Regions from separate parts of the Oerskovia sp. PE-21s genome, predicted to be linked through region 3. Evidence: predicted binding sites of a transcription regulator. Region 3 holds the regulator's gene; each other region holds the start of a gene.
What was found. The regulator Rex, encoded in region 3, represses fermentation and respiration genes when NADH is low (regulators of the CRP and FNR family bind a similar motif). The targets are predictions, from matches to a motif close to CTTGTGAANNNNTTCACAAG.
Positions count from the first base shown of each region.

Region 1 (4,966 bases), on a different contig from region 3:
GTTGACGTTCATGTGGTAGCCGTCGCCACCGACCGACGCGTCGAGCAGACCGGCGAGGTTCGCGACCTGCTCGTCACGGGTGCGGCCCAGACCGCTCGGGACGACCGTGTTGGTCAGCGAGATGCCGTCCTGCGCCTCGTTGTACGGCAGCTTCGCGACCGACAGGGCCGAGGCGAGCATGCCGTGCGTGTCGCGGCCGTTCATGGGGTTGGCCCCCGGGGAGAACGGCTCGCCCGCGCGGCGGCCGTCGGGAGTGTTGCCCGTGGCCTTGCCGTAGACGACGTTCGACGTGATGGTCAGGACGGACTGCGTGGGCAGCGCGTCGCGGTACATCTTGTGCGAACGGATCTTCGCCATGAACGACTCGACGAGCTCGACCGCGATCGAGTCGACACGGTCGTCGTCGTTGCCGAACGCGGGGTAGTCGCCCTCGGTCTGGTAGTCGACCACGATGCCGCGCTCGTCGAACACGGGCGTGACCGTGGCGTACTTGATGGCCGACAGGGAGTCCGCCGCGACCGCGAGACCCGCGATGCCGCAGGCCATGGTCCGCAGGACCTCCTTGTCGTGGAGGGCCATCTCGAGACGCTCGTAGGCGTACTTGTCGTGCGACCAGTGGATGCAGTTGAGCGCCTCGACGTAGGTCTCGGCCAGCCAGTCCATGGTCTTGTCGAAGCGGGCGCGGACGTCGTCGTAGTCGAGGGGCTGGCCCTCGGGCACGGGGGCGACGACCGGGGAGACCTGCTTGCCCGTGACCTCGTCCTTGCCGCCGTTGATGGCGTACAGGAGGGTCTTGGCGAGGTTGACGCGGGCACCGAAGAACTGCATCTGCTTGCCGACCGCCATGGGCGAGACGCAGCACGCGATCGCGGCGTCGTCACCCCAGGCCGGGCGGATCTGCTCGTCCGACTCGTACTGGACGGCCGAGGTGTCGATCGAGACCTTGGCGCAGAAGTCCTTGAACCCCTGCGGCAGGCGCGGGCTCCAGAAGACGGTCATGTTGGGCTCGGGGGCCGGGCCCAGGTTGTAGAGCGTCTGCAGGAAGCGGAACGAGTTCTTCGTGACGAGCGGCCGACCGTCGTCGCCCATGCCGCCGATGGTCTCGGTGACCCACGTCGGGTCGCCCGAGAACAGGGAGTCGTACTCCGGGGTGCGCAGGAAGCGCACGATCCGCAGCTTGATGACGAAGTCGTCGATGATCTCCTGCGCCTGCTCCTCGGTGATGACACCGTTCGCCAGGTCGCGCTCGAGGTACACGTCGAGGAAGGTCGAGGTGCGGCCCAGCGACATCGCGGCGCCGTTCTGCTCCTTGACCGCGGCGAGGTAGCCGAAGTAGAGCCACTGGACGGCCTCGCGGGCGTTGGTGGCCGGGCCGGAGATGTCGTAGCCGTAGGAGGCGGCCATCTCCTTGAGCTCGCCGAGCGCGCGGATCTGCTCCGCGTGCTCCTCGCGCTCGCGCACGATCTTCTCGCTGAACGGCTGGGTGTCGAGGTCCAGCTTGTCGAGCTTCTTGGCGGCGACGAGCTGGTCGACGCCGTACAGCGCGACGCGGCGGTAGTCACCGATGATGCGGCCGCGGCCGTACGCGTCGGGCAGGCCCGTGATGATGTGCGAGCTGCGCGCTGCGCGGACGTTGGGCGGGTAGATGTCGAAGACGCCCTGGTTGTGGGTCTTGCGGTACTCGCTGAAGACCTTCTTGAGCTCCTGGTCGACCGGGTAGCCGTAGGTCTCGAGCGCGCCCTCGACCATGCGCCATCCACCGTTCGGCATGATCGCGCGCTTGAGCGGGGCGTCGGTCTGGAGGCCGACGATGACCTCGGAGTCCTTGTCGATGTACCCGGGCGCGTGGGCCGTGATGCCGGCGGGCGTGTGCGGGTCGACGTCGTAGATGCCCTTCTCGCGCTCGGCGGGGAACATCTCGGAGAGCTTGGCCCAGATGCCGGTCGTGCGCTCGGTGGGCCCGGCGAGGAAGGAGTCGTCACCCTCGTACGGGGTGTAGTTGCGCTGGATGAAGTCACGCACGTCGACCGTGTCCTGCCAGGGACCTGCGGTGAAGCCGGCCCATGCGGGGACGGTCGCGTCGTCCTGGCCGCCAGTGGTGCTGCGAGCCTCGGAAATGCTGGTCATATCACTCTCCTCGACGTCCACACCGCGCTGCCTGCGCGGCGGGGGTAAAGACCTTGGTCGACGCGGGAAATCCGTGCCGTCCTGCCGTTCTCCTTCGCCCCTTCAGGCTACGACCCGCAGAGGGTGTCGGCGTGGCAAAGACGCTGTCACCTGGCTCACAGGCCGCGGCGGCGATTCGAGGTTCGACGCCTCGAGAATGGCGGAATTCCAACCCTTCTACGTTCTTCAACATGCATCTAAGCGACTTCATTCCACCTTGTGACGGTCTTCACATGACCTTTTCGTGGGAGTCTTTAGACCTCTCGTTCGGGACCAAAGTCCCTTGCGTACCACCCCCGCCCCCGTACCGTCCTCAGCTCCGCCCAAAATCCCACCCTACGGGCGCCCGCGCGCCCACGCACCGACGCAGCCGTCCCCACGCCCACGGGCGGGAGGACACGTCGAGATGCCGCCCGTCGCCCCCCGGTACTGGGCCCGGGCCGGCGACGAGCGGCATCCTCAGGCGAGCTGTCCGACACGCCTCGAGGCCCCTATGCACGAGCCGGGCGCCCCACTGCGTGCGAAGAGCCCCCCGCGCGTGTGAGACTGCCTCGATGCGAACCATGGGAGTCGAGGAGGAGTTCCTCCTCGTCGGGCCCGACGGCATCCCCACCGCCGTCGCGACCGAGGTCATCGAATCGTCCGGCACCACCGAGATCACCGAGGGAGGGCTCGGGGCGTCGGGCGGCTCGCGCCCGGACCGGTCCGACGACGCCCCCGGCGGCGACCTCGAGCTCGAGCTCATGGAGGAGCAGCTCGAGACCGGCACGCACCCCTGCGCCGACCTGTCGGACCTCGCCCAGGAGATCCGCGAGGGGCGCATCCGGGCCAACAAGGCCGCCGAGCAGCGCGACGCGCGCATCGTGGCCCTCGGCACGTCGCCCGTCCCCGTCTCCCCCACCACGGTCGGCAAGCTCCGCTACCTCGCGGCGCGCGCCGCGTTCGGGCTCACGGCACGCGAACAGCTCACGGGCGGCTGCCACGTCCACGTCGCGGTCTCGTCCGATGCCGAGGGGGTCGCGGTCCTCGACCGCATCGGTCCCTGGCTCGCCCCGCTCCTCGCGCTGAGCGCCAACTCGCCGTACTGGCAGGGCGAGGACAGCGGGTACGCGAGCTTCCGCTCCCAGGTCTGGTCACGATGGCCGACGGCGGGCCCGGCCCCGTCGTTCGGCACGCCCGAGGCGTACCGCGCCACGGTCGACGCCCTGGTCGCCACGGGCACGATCCTCGACACCGCGATGATCTACTTCGACGCCCGGCTGTCCGCGTCCTACCCCACGGTCGAGATCCGCGTCGCGGACGTGTGCCTCGACGCCGACACCGCGACCCTGCTCGCGGCCCTGGCGCGCGGGCTCGTCGAGACCGCGGCACGCGAGGCCGACGCGGGCGTCTCGGCACCCATGCTGCACCCCGAGCTCCTGCGCACCGCCTCCTGGCGGGCCGGGCGCTCGGGGATCTCTGGCGACCTGGTCTCGCCCCTCACGTGGAAGCCCGCGACCGCGCACGACGTCGTGGGCCAGCTCGTCGCGCACGTGCGCGAGGCCCTCGTCGACGCGGGCGACCTCGACGCCGTGACCGAGCTGCTCGGACGGCTGTGGTCGAACGGCGGCGGCGCCGGACGCCAACGCACGTGGTTCGCGAGCTCGGGCGACCTGCGCGCCGTGGTCGAGCGGGCCGCGGAGGCGACGCTGGCCTGAGGCGCGACGGCCGCTCGGGGGCGCGGCGCCGTCGGGCCTGCACCGGAGCGCACGACGAGGGGCGCGGACCGTGCGGTCCGCGCCCCTCGTCGATCTCCCCGCCGTGCGGAGGTCAGAGCAGCGCGAGCGCCGTGAGCGCGTCGCGCGTGACGTCCTGCGCCGTGAGGCGGTGCGTGGCCTTGACCTGGTCGATCGACATGTGGTCCAGGAAGACCGTAGGCAGGCCCAGCGGGACCACGGGCACCGTGATCCCGGCCTCGACCGCCCGCTGCCCCAGGAGAGAGCCCACGCCGCCGTCGGCGAGGCCGTCCTCGATCGTGACCACGAGGTCGTGCTCGCCCGCGAGCTTCACGAGGGCGGACGGCATGGGCAGGACCCAGGTCGGGGACGCGACCGTGACGTCCACGCCGTGGGCCGCGAGCGCCTCCCCGGCCGCCATCGCGGTGCCGGTCATCGACCCGACGCCCACGAGCAGGACCTTGCGGGCCGGTGCGGTCGAGGTCGAGGCGGTCTTCTTGGCCGGGACGGCGTCGTGGCGTGCGACGACGTCGACACCGTCGACCGTCTCGATCGCGGGGATCGGCGCGACGACCGCGCCCTTGGGGTAGCGGACGACCGAGGGCGCGTCGTCGATGTCGACCGCGTGGCGCAACGCGTCGCGCAGCGTCGGCTCGTCGCGCGGCGCGGCCAGGTGCAGACCCGGCACGATGCGCAGCATCGCCATGTCCCACATGCCGTTGTGGCTCGCACCGTCCTCGCCCGTGATGCCGGCGCGGTCGAGCACGAACGTGACCCCGGCCTTGTGCAGCGCCACGTCCATGAGGACCTGGTCGAACGCCCGGTTGAGGAAGGTCGCGTAGACCGCGACGACCGGGTGCAGGCCCGCGAAGGCCATGCCCGCGGCCGAGGTCGCCGCGTGCTGCTCCGCGATGCCGACGTCGAACGTGCGCTCGGGGAACGCCTCGGCGAACGGCGCGAGGCCCACCGGGTGCAGCATGGCCGCGGTGATCGCGACGACGTCGGGCCTACGACGACCGATCGTGACGATCTCGTCGGCGAAGACCGACGTCCAACCGAAGCGCGAGGGTGCCACCGGCAGCCCC
Region 1 covers NZ_JBUXJM010000003.1:290,334-295,299, forward strand. The annotation lists gene pflB (formate C-acetyltransferase) at 1-2,127, opposite strand, end outside; gene ACZDYF_RS07255 (carboxylate-amine ligase) at 2,721-3,863, shown strand; gene dxs (1-deoxy-D-xylulose-5-phosphate synthase) at 3,976-4,966, opposite strand, start outside.
Region 1: a site for Rex is predicted at 2,383-2,402, ahead of pflB (formate C-acetyltransferase). Genes of this name have one in related genera too.

Region 2 (4,966 bases), on a different contig from region 3:
GGTCAGCGACGGGATCAGCGCGTTGTAGATGTCGCCGATGCCGCCCAGCGCGGAGGGCTGGTTCCACAGGATGCGGACGGCCTTGACGCGCTGGCCGAACTCCTCCGCGATGTCCTTGTCCTCGGTGTGGATCGCGCCCGAGTGACCCAGGCCGTCGAACTCGACCATCTGCTCGGCGAGCGAGATGCCGTGGTCGGTCGACTCGGCGCGCAGCACCGCGAGGACGGGGCTGAGCTTCTCGCGCGTCAGGGGCTCGGCGGGGCCGACCTGGCTGCACTCCGCGAGGATGATCGAGGTGTCGTCGGGGACCGAGAAGCCTGCCTGCTCCGCGATCCACTGGGGGCTCTTGCCGACGATCGTCGCGTTGAGCTTGGCACCCGCGCAGTTCGCCCCGCCGGCCTCGACGCCGAAGATGAAGCGCTCGAGCATCGCCTTCTCCTCGGGGTTCGCGAGGTAGGCGTGCATGTGGGCGAACTCGGCGAGAGCCGCGTCGTAGATCTCGGCGTCGAGGATGACGGCCTGCTCCGAGGCGCACACCATGCCGTTGTCGAAGCCCTTGGACAGGACCACGTCGTTGACGGCGCGGCCGAGCTTGGCGGTCTTCTCGATGTAGGCGGGGACGTTGCCCGCACCGACGCCGAGGGCCGGCTTGCCCGCCGAGTAGGCGGCGCGGACCATGGCGTTGCCGCCCGTGGCGAGGATCAGCGAGACGCCGTCGTTGTTCATGAGTGCCGACGTGGCCTCGAGCGAGGGCTGCTCGACCCACTGGATGCAGTCCTCGGGGGCGCCTTCGGCCACGGCGGCGTCCCGCACGATGCGGGCTGCGGCGACCGAGCACTTCTGGGCGCTGGGGTGGAACGCGAAGATGATGGGGTTGCGCGTCTTGAGCGCGATGAGCGACTTGAAGATCGCGGTCGAGGTCGGGTTGGTGACGGGGGTGATGCCCGCGACCACGCCGACCGGCTCGGCGATCTCGACGATGCCCGTGAGTTCGTCGCGCCCGATGACGCCGACCGTCTTGAGGTTGGCCATCGAGTTCGGCACGTGCTCGCACGCGAAGATGTTCTTGGTGGCCTTGTCCTCGAAGACGCCGCGCCCGGTCTCGGAGACCGCGAGCTGCGCGAGGCGGCCGTGCTCGTGGAGCGCCGCGACGGACGCCTTCTTCACGATGCGGTCGATGTCCTCCTGGGTGAAGGCGTCGTACTGCTTGAGCGCCTTGAGGCCACGGTCGACGAGGGCGTCGATCTCGGTGACTCCGGCGGGGGTCTTCACGGGGGCCTTGCTCGTGCTGCTCACGTTGCTCCTCCAGTGACCCGAGCGGCCGGGTCTGCGTGGTGTCTTTCCCTTGCTTGTGAATACTTTCACAAGGTACGGATAGATGCAAGTGATGTTCGATGGTGATCTCGGACGAGCCTCCCCCGCCCCCGCTCTCCCCTGGCATCTATGCATGCCCGGTCCCGCGGATCGGTCGCCTAGTGTGTTGGCATGAGTGCTGAGAACGTCGTGACCGACCCACCCACCGGACAGCCGACCACGCCGCACGACCCGTACCTGTGGCTCGAGGAGGTCGAGGGCCGCGAGGCGCTCACCTGGGTCCAGGGCCGCAACGCCGAGACCGCCGCGACGATCGAGGCCACGAGCGAGTTCGCCGCGACCGAGCAGTCGATCCGCGAGGTCCTCGACTCGGACGACAAGATCCCGGACGTCTCGAAGATCGGCGAGCACTACTACAACTTCTGGCGCGACGCGCAGCACGAGCGCGGCGTCTGGCGCCGCACGACGCTCGACTCCTACCGCACCCAGCACCCCGAGTGGGAGCTCGTGCTCGACCTCGACGCGCTGGGCGAGGCCGAGGGGCAGAGCTGGGTCTGGCACGGTGCGAGCGTCCTGCGTCCCGCCCCCGGCGGCGAGTGGCGCCACGCCCTGGTCGACCTGTCGCCCGGCGGCTCCGACGCCGACGTGACCCGCGAGTTCGACCTCGTCACCAAGCAGTTCGTCGCCCCCGAGGACGGCGGGTTCTTCCGCGAGGAGTCCAAGGGCGGGCTCGGGTGGATCGACGCCGACACGGTGTACGTTTTCACGGACTTCGGACCGGGCTCGATGACCCCCTCGGGATACCCCCGGATCGTCAAGCGCTGGCGCCGCGGCACCCCGGTCACCGAGGCGACGGTCGTGTACGAGGGCGAGCCTGAGGACATGTACATCTTCGGCTGGCGCACCCACTCCCCCGGGTTCGAGCGCGACTTCGTCGGCCGCTCGATCGCGTTCTACGACAGCGAGACCTACCTCGTCCAGGACGCGGGCACGCCCGACGAGCACCTCGTCAAGATCGACGTCCCGCGCTCGGCCGAGGTCGGCGTCAAGCGCGAGTGGATGCTCGTCGAGCTGCGTGACGACTGGACGGTCGGCGGCGCCACCTACCTCGCGGGGTCGTTGCTCACGACCCGCTTCGAGGACTTCCTCGCCGGGGCGCGCGGCTTCACGGTCCTGTTCGAGCCCACGCCCACGACGTCGCTCGCCGGGGCCACGTGGACCGCGCACCATCTCGTGGTCAACGTCCTGGAGGACGTCAAGAACCGCCTCCACGTGCTGACGCCGCCCTCGTCGGGCACGGAAGCGGACGCCGACGCGCAGGGCCGTGGGTGGACCCGCAGCGAGCTGCCCGGCCTGCCGACCATCGGCACGGTCGTCGTGGGCGCCGTGGACTCCGAGGAGAGCGACGACGTCTGGCTCGTGGTGACCGACTACCTCACGCCCTCGACGCTCTCGCTCCTGTCGGTGGGCGCGGGCGCCGAGCCCGAGGTCCTCAAGTCGAGCCCCACCTTCTTCGACACCGCAGGCCTGGTCATCGACCAGCACTTCGCCGTGTCCGACGACGGCACGCGCGTCCCGTACTTCGTCGTCGGGCGCGAGGAGCTCGTGCGCCCGGCGGCCGGTGCCGCCGAGGCGGGCGCCGGCTCCGCTCCCGTGGGCGCCGCGCCCACGCTGCTCTACGGCTACGGCGGCTTCGAGGTCTCGCTGACCCCGGGCTACTCGGGCACGCTGGGACGCGCATGGCTCGCCGACGGCGGCGTGTACGTCGTCGCGAACATCCGCGGCGGCGGCGAGTACGGCCCGTCGTGGCACCAGGCCGCCCTCAAGGCCAAGCGGCACAAGGCCTACGAGGACTTCGCGGCCGTCGCGCGCGACCTCGTCGCCCGCGGCATCACGACCCCCGAGCACTTCGGCATGGAGGGCCGCTCCAACGGTGGCCTCCTCGCGGGGAACATGCTCACGCAGTACCCCGAGCTCTTCGGCGCCGTGATCGTCGGCGTCCCGCTGCTCGACATGCTGCGCTACACGCACCTGCTCGCGGGGGCGTCGTGGGCCGCCGAGTACGGCGACCCGGACGACCCCGAGCAGTGGGAGTTCATCAAGACGTTCTCGCCGTACCACCTGTTCGACGCCGAGCGCGAGTACCCGCCGGTGCTCTTCACGACGTCGACCAAGGACGACCGGGTCCACCCCGGGCACGCCCGCAAGCTCGCCGCGAAGATGCTCGCGGCCGGCAAGGACGTGACGTACTACGAGAACGTCGAGGGCGGGCACGGCGGCGCCGCGAACAACGCCCAGGCCGCGCACATGTCCGCGATCCACTACCGCTTCCTGCGCGAGCAGCTCGGCTGACGCCGGGCGACCGTTCGTCCGCACGACGCACGCGCAGACGCACGGAGGGCGGGGTTCCCCCCGGGGGAGGGGGGACCCGCCCTCTGGCGTGTCTGCGGACGACCCGCCCGCGACCTACGAGTGGGGCACCGTGGCCGTGATGAGCGTGCCGTCCTCGCGACGGTTGCCGGTCAGGTCCCGCAGGCTCGGCACTCCCTGGCGGACGGGCCCCTGCCCGTCGAGGGCCACCGTCACGGGCTCGCCCGCGGCGACCCGCACGGTCTCGCCGCGCACCAGCACCTCGGCGCTCTCGCCCGTCTCGCACACGAGCGTGATCGCGTCGGACGTGACCGTGACCTTCAGCCGGGCCCCGCGCAGCGTGACGCGGAACGTCAGCGACTCCCACGACTGCGGCAGGCGCGGGTCGAAGCTGATGCGACCGCAGTCGTCACGCATGCCGCCGAACCCGAACGCGAGCGCCGACCAGGTCCCGCCGGCCGAGGCGACGTGCACGCCGTCGGACGCGTTGGCGTGACGGTTCTCCAGGTCGACCAGCAGCGACGACGTGAAGTACTCGAGCGCGAGCTCGTGGTAGCCGACCTCGGCCGCGATGATCGACTGGACCACGCCCGACAGCGTCGAGTCCCCCGTGGTCAGCGGGTCGTAGTACTCGAAGTCGGCCAGCTTCTCCTCGGGCGTGAACTCGGACCCCTGGAGGAACAGCGCGAGGACGACGTCCGCCTGCTTGAGCACCTGGTAGCGGTAGATGACGAGGGGGTGGTAGTGCAGCAGCAGGGGCCGCTTGTCCGCAGGTGTCGCCGCGAGGTTCCAGATCTCGCGCTCGAGGAAGTGCGAGTCCTGCGGGTGGATGCCCAGGTGCTCGGCGTACGGGATCGACATGCGCTCGGCCGCGTGCTCCCACTCCGCCGTCTCCTCCTGCGAGACCCCGAGCCGGATCGCGAGCCGCTCGTACTCGTGCGGCGCGTCGCGTCGCATGGTCTCGAGCGTCTCGGCCGCGACGCGCAGGTTGAAGCGCGCCATGACGTTGGTGAAGAGGTTGTCGTTCACGACGGTCGTGTACTCGTCGGGGCCCGTGACGCCGTGGATGTGGAAGTGGTCGTCCCCGTTGGCCCGCCAGAAGCCGAGGTCGGCCCACATGCGCGCGGTCTCCACGAGGATGTCGACACCCTCGCGCTCCAGGAAGTCCAGGTCCCCCGTCGCCCGCACGTACTGCATGAGGGCATAGGTCACGTCGGCGTCGATGTGGTACTGCGCGGTGCCCGCGGCGTAGTAGGCCGAGGCCTCCTCGCCGTTGATCGTG
Region 2 covers NZ_JBUXJM010000001.1:661,076-666,041, reverse strand. The annotation lists gene adhE (bifunctional acetaldehyde-CoA/alcohol dehydrogenase) at 1-1,296, opposite strand, end outside; gene ACZDYF_RS02810 (prolyl oligopeptidase family serine peptidase) at 1,486-3,666, shown strand; gene ACZDYF_RS02805 (glycoside hydrolase family 65 protein) at 3,781-4,966, opposite strand, start outside.
Region 2: a site for Rex is predicted at 1,349-1,368, ahead of adhE (bifunctional acetaldehyde-CoA/alcohol dehydrogenase). Genes of this name have one in related genera too.

Region 3 (4,966 bases):
CCGCGGTCCGCCGGCTGCTCGACGACGGGGCCGAGCGCGTCGCGTACGTCGACCTCGACGCGCACCACGGCGACGGGGTCGAGCAGGCGTTCTGGGACGACCCGCGGGTCCTGACCGTCTCGGTGCACCAGAGCGGCGCGACGCTGTTCCCCGGTACGGGGCACGCCACCGACACGGGCGGCCCCCGGGCTGCGGGGACGGCCGTCAACGTGGCCCTGCCGCGCCGCACCGACGGCTCGCGCTGGCTGCGGGCCGTCGACGCCGTGGTCCCGGCCGTCCTGCGGGCCTTCGAGCCGCAGGTCCTCGTGTCCCAGCACGGGTGCGACGCGCACGGTCACGACCCGCTGAGCGACCTCGACGTGAGCGTCGACGCGCAGCGTGCCGCCGTGCACTGGATCCACGAGCTCGCGCACGAGCTCGCCGGGGGACGCTGGGTCGCCCTGGGCGGCGGGGGCTACTCGGTCACGTCGGTCGTCCCGTACGCGTGGTCGAACGTCGTGGCCGAGGTCGTGCACGCGCCCGTGGCCCCCTCGACGCCCGTACCGGGGGCGTGGCGGGACCACATCAGTGCGGTCGCGCACCGTGAGACCCCCGCGTTCATGGGCGACGGCGACGTCGAGTTCAGCGCGTGGGGCAAGGGGTACGACCCCGAGGACGAGGTGGACCGCGCCGTGGTCGCGACCCGCAAGGCGGTCTTCCCGCTGCTGGGGCTGGACGCACACTTCGACTGACCCGAGCGCCTACGGCAAGCGCCGGACCGTGCGGCCCGACGACGTCACCCGGCGTCGATTTCGGGCCACCCGCCGGGAGCAGGTAGTCTAGGAGACGGACTTTTTCTCGTGTTGGTCGGTTCCCGATCAGCCGTGGACCACCATGATCGGGGCGATCCCGATCGCACACCGATCCAGCATTGTGAGGACCCATGGGCTCCGTCATCAAGAAGCGCCGCAAGCGTATGGCCAAGAAGAAGCACCGCAAGCTGCTTCGCAAGACGCGCCACCAGCGTCGCAACAAGAAGTAGCAGCGCTGCGCGGTCACGCGTATGCTGTCGCGAGAGCCCGGTCCCCGCAGGGGTCCGGGCTCTTCGCATGCCTGGACCGATCCCGCCGTGCGCGCCCGGGCCGGGCGCCGGGGCCGGTCAGAGTCCTGCGCGGCCCTTGATCGAGCGCCGGATGGAGCGCAGCACGAGCCCGAGGACCCACGCGGCCCCGGCCCAGCTCGCGGTCTTGAGCCCACGCCCCGCGACCCGACGGCGCCTGCCGCGGAACTCGCGGATGGGCCAGCCCACGTCCTTGGCGTGACGGCGCAGGCGCGTGTCCGGGTTGATGGCGCACGGGTGCCCCACGGACTGCATCATGGTCACGTCGTTGAGCGAGTCCCCGTAGGCGTACGACGACGCCAGGTCGATCCCGTGGAGCTCGGCGAGCTCGCGCACACCTGCCGCCTTGGCCCGTCCGTGCATCATGTCGCCCACGAGCCGACCCGTGTAGAGGCCCTCCTCGTGCTCGGCGACCGTACCGAGGGCCCCGGTGGCACCGAGGCGGCGGGCGATGAGCTGCCCGATCTCGAGCGGGGTCGCGGACACGAGCCACACCTGGTGGCCGGCCGCGATGTGCTCGTCGAGGAGCTTCTGGGTGCCGGGGAAGATGCGCAGCGACAGGACCTGGTCGTAGACCTCCTCGCCGATCGCGACGACCTCCGCGACCGAGCGGCCCGCGACGAGGTCCAGGGCCCGGCTGCGCACCTGGTCGATCTGGCGCTTGTTCTCGCCGAGGAGGAGGTAGCGGGCCTGGTGGAGGGCGAACGTCACGAGGTCCGGCGTGGAGAAGAAGCCTCGCTGGTACAGCGCGCGGGCGAGGTGGAACGAGCTGGCGCCGCGGATGATCGTGTTGTCGACGTCGAAGAAGGCTGCCGTGGGATGGGTGGACCCAGGAGCAGACGTCGGCATGGCGTCCACTCTATCGGCGCTCGCAGACCCTCGCCGACGGCGTTCACCGGGCACTACCGCCGGGGGGTCGGCGGAAGGGGGTGTCCGAGATGCGTAGGCTGAGGTCGTGAGCCCCGCAGATCCCGCCGCAGGACAGGTTCCTGAGACCGCCGCCGGACGTGACGCAGACCAGGTCGTGAGCGCGCCCGAGCGCGTCGTGCTCTACGGCCGCGTCGGGTGCCACCTGTGCGAGGAGGCCCGCGAGGTGGTCGGCTCCGTGTGCGCGGACCAGGGGGTGGGCTGGACGGAGGTCGACGTGGACTCCGACCCGTCGGGCGCGCTCGCGGCACAGTACGGTGACTACGTCCCGGTCGTGACCGTGGACGGCGTCCAGCAGGGGTTCTGGCAGGTCGACCGAGCCAGGCTCGCCCGGGCGCTCTCGCGGGGGCGCGCCACTGGCTGACGCTCCGCCGCGGGCGCCGAGCCTGGGATGATCCGAGACAGCAGGACAGCGAGATCGTCAACGATGACGACGACATGACGAAGCATGGGTGGTTCGGGTGGCAGAGACCCTGGGTGATACCGGCATTCCTGGCGCGACCGTGGCGCGCCTCCCCGCGTACCTGCGCGCGCTGCGCGACCTCGAGGGGCGCGGCGTCGAGACGACCTCGTCGACCGAGCTCGCGGAGCTCGCGGGCGTCGGGTCCGCGCAGCTGCGCAAGGACCTGTCCTTCCTGGGGTCGTACGGCACCCGCGGGGTGGGATACGTCGTCGACTCGCTCGCGACGTACATCACGTCCGCGCTGGGGGTCGAGGACGAGCACCGGATCGCGATCGTCGGCATCGGCTCCCTGGGGCACGCCCTCGCGAACTACTCGGGCTACGGCACGCGAGGGTTCGAGGTCGCGGCGTTGCTGGACGCCTCGCCGCACGTCGTCGGCACCGAGGCCGCGGGGCTCGTGATCGAGCACGTCGACGCGCTCGAGGAGGTCTTCGCCCGCGAGAACGTGACGATCGTCGTCCTGGCGACCCCGGCGCACGTGGCGCAGGACGTCGCGGAGAGGGTCGTCGCCGCGGGCGTGCGGGAGATCCTGAACTTCGCACCGCGCGCGCTCCAGCTTCCCGAGGACGTGATCGTGCGGTCGGTCGACGTCGGGAGCGAGCTGCAGATCCTGGCGTTCCACGCGCAGGCCAGGGCGCTCGCGAACCGGGGCCGGGGCGAGGAGGGCCGAGGGGTCGAGAGCGAGGGCGCCTAGGGGCGTCCGGACAGCGCAGGAGCCGGCGACCCGTCACGGGTCGCCGGCTCCTGGCGCACCGGTCCGCGTCAGGACGCGGAGGCCGGTCGGGGGCGAGAGGCTCAGGCCTGCTTGATCGCCGAGAGGTCGAGCGCGATCTTGATCTTGTCGCCGACGAGCACGCCGCCGGCCTCGAGGGCCACGTTCCAGGTCAGGCCGAACTCCTTGCGGGAGATCTCGGTCTCGGCCTCGAAGCCTGCGCGGGAGTTGCCGTAGGCGTCGACGGCTGCGCCCGTGAACTCGGTCTCGAGCTTGACCGGCTTGGTCACGCCGTTGATCGTCAGGTCGCCCGCGATGACGAAGTCGTCGTCGTCGGCCTCGACGGAGGTCGAGACGAAGTTCCAGGTGGGGTTCTTCTCGGCGTCCCAGAAGTCGGCCGACTGGAGGTGGCCGTCGCGCCCTGCGTCGCCGGTGTTGACGGACTTGGCGTCGATCGCCGCGACGACGTTGGACGACTCGACGTCGTCACCGATGTTCAGCGTGCCCTCGGCGATCGCGAGCGAGCCGCGGACCTTGGAGATGCCTGCGTGGCGGACCGTGAAGGTCGCCTGCGAGTGCGAGGGGTCGATCGCGTAGGTGCCTGCGGTCAGTCCGGCGGGAAGGGTCGTGGCCATGGGTGTTCTCCTGTGGAAGTCGTGGTGCGTATGCGTCAGGCGCGCCGTCCGACGTGCCATTAGTTGAAGATTCAACTTCATACGAACGCATCAACGCAAGCCCCCACCCCTCTATTCCCTGGAGGGCGGACCAGTTCCCGGATGGGAGACTGGGACGGTTGTTCGGACGGTGGGGGCGTGGCGGATGAAGGCGGAGATGACGGTTCAGCAGGACAAGCGCGCGGACGCGCCGCAGGACGCACCCTGGCTCGACGAGGGGCAGCAGCACTCGTGGCGCCAGTACCTCGACGGCACGGCGCGGTTCGTCGAAGCCCTCAGCAGGGACCACGAGGAGCACTCGGGCCTCACGCTCGGCGAGTACGAGCTGCTCGTACGGCTCTCGGAGGCCGGCGACCACACCATGCGCATGTCCGCACTGGCCGACGGGCTCGCCCGGTCCCGGTCCCGCGTCACGCACACCGTGCACCGCATGGAGCAGCGCGGGCTCGTCCGCCGCTCCGCGAGCGAGACCGACCGTCGCGGGGTGAACTGCGTCATGACCGACGCGGGGTACGCCGAGCTCGTCGCCTCGGCGCCGGGGCACGTCCGTGCGGTGCGCCGCTTCATGGTCGACGTCCTGACCCCCGAGCAGCTCCGCAACCTCGGCGAGGCCATGGCGGCGATCGCCGAGGCCTGCCGCCTCGCGGAGGAGCCCCAGCCGCGCTAGGCGCGCGGGCTCGGGCGCGCGGGCGCTGTGTCCGGGAGCACGCCGCCTGCGTGCACCGTGCGGGCAGAACTTTGGGACACTGGTCCCCATGGTCGCAACCACGGTCCACCTCATGCGTCACGGTGAAGTCTTCAACCCGGACGGCATCCTCTACGGTCGAATCCCCGGGTACCACCTCTCGGAGCTCGGGCACACCATGGCGCGTCGCGTCGCGGGGCACCTGTCGGGCAAGCCCGCCGAGGGTGCGCCCGCGCTGCCCGACGACGTCACGCCCGAGCCCTTCGACGTCGCCCTGGTCATCGCCTCCCCGCTCCAGCGGGCGCAGGAGACCGCGACGCCCGTCGCCGAGGCCTTCGGGCTGCCGCTCGGGACGGACGAGCGCCTCATCGAGGCAGGCAACCACTTCGAGGGGATGAAGTTCGGC
Region 3 covers NZ_JBUXJM010000011.1:51,199-56,164, forward strand. The annotation lists gene ACZDYF_RS17880 (acetoin utilization protein AcuC) at 1-731, shown strand, start outside; gene ACZDYF_RS17885 (30S ribosomal protein bS22) at 923-1,021, shown strand; gene ACZDYF_RS17890 (HAD family hydrolase) at 1,139-1,948, opposite strand; gene ACZDYF_RS17895 (glutaredoxin family protein) at 2,055-2,390, shown strand; gene ACZDYF_RS17900 (redox-sensing transcriptional repressor Rex) at 2,488-3,183, shown strand; gene ACZDYF_RS17905 (YceI family protein) at 3,285-3,836, opposite strand; gene ACZDYF_RS17910 (MarR family winged helix-turn-helix transcriptional regulator) at 4,033-4,542, shown strand; gene ACZDYF_RS17915 (histidine phosphatase family protein) at 4,631-4,966, shown strand, end outside.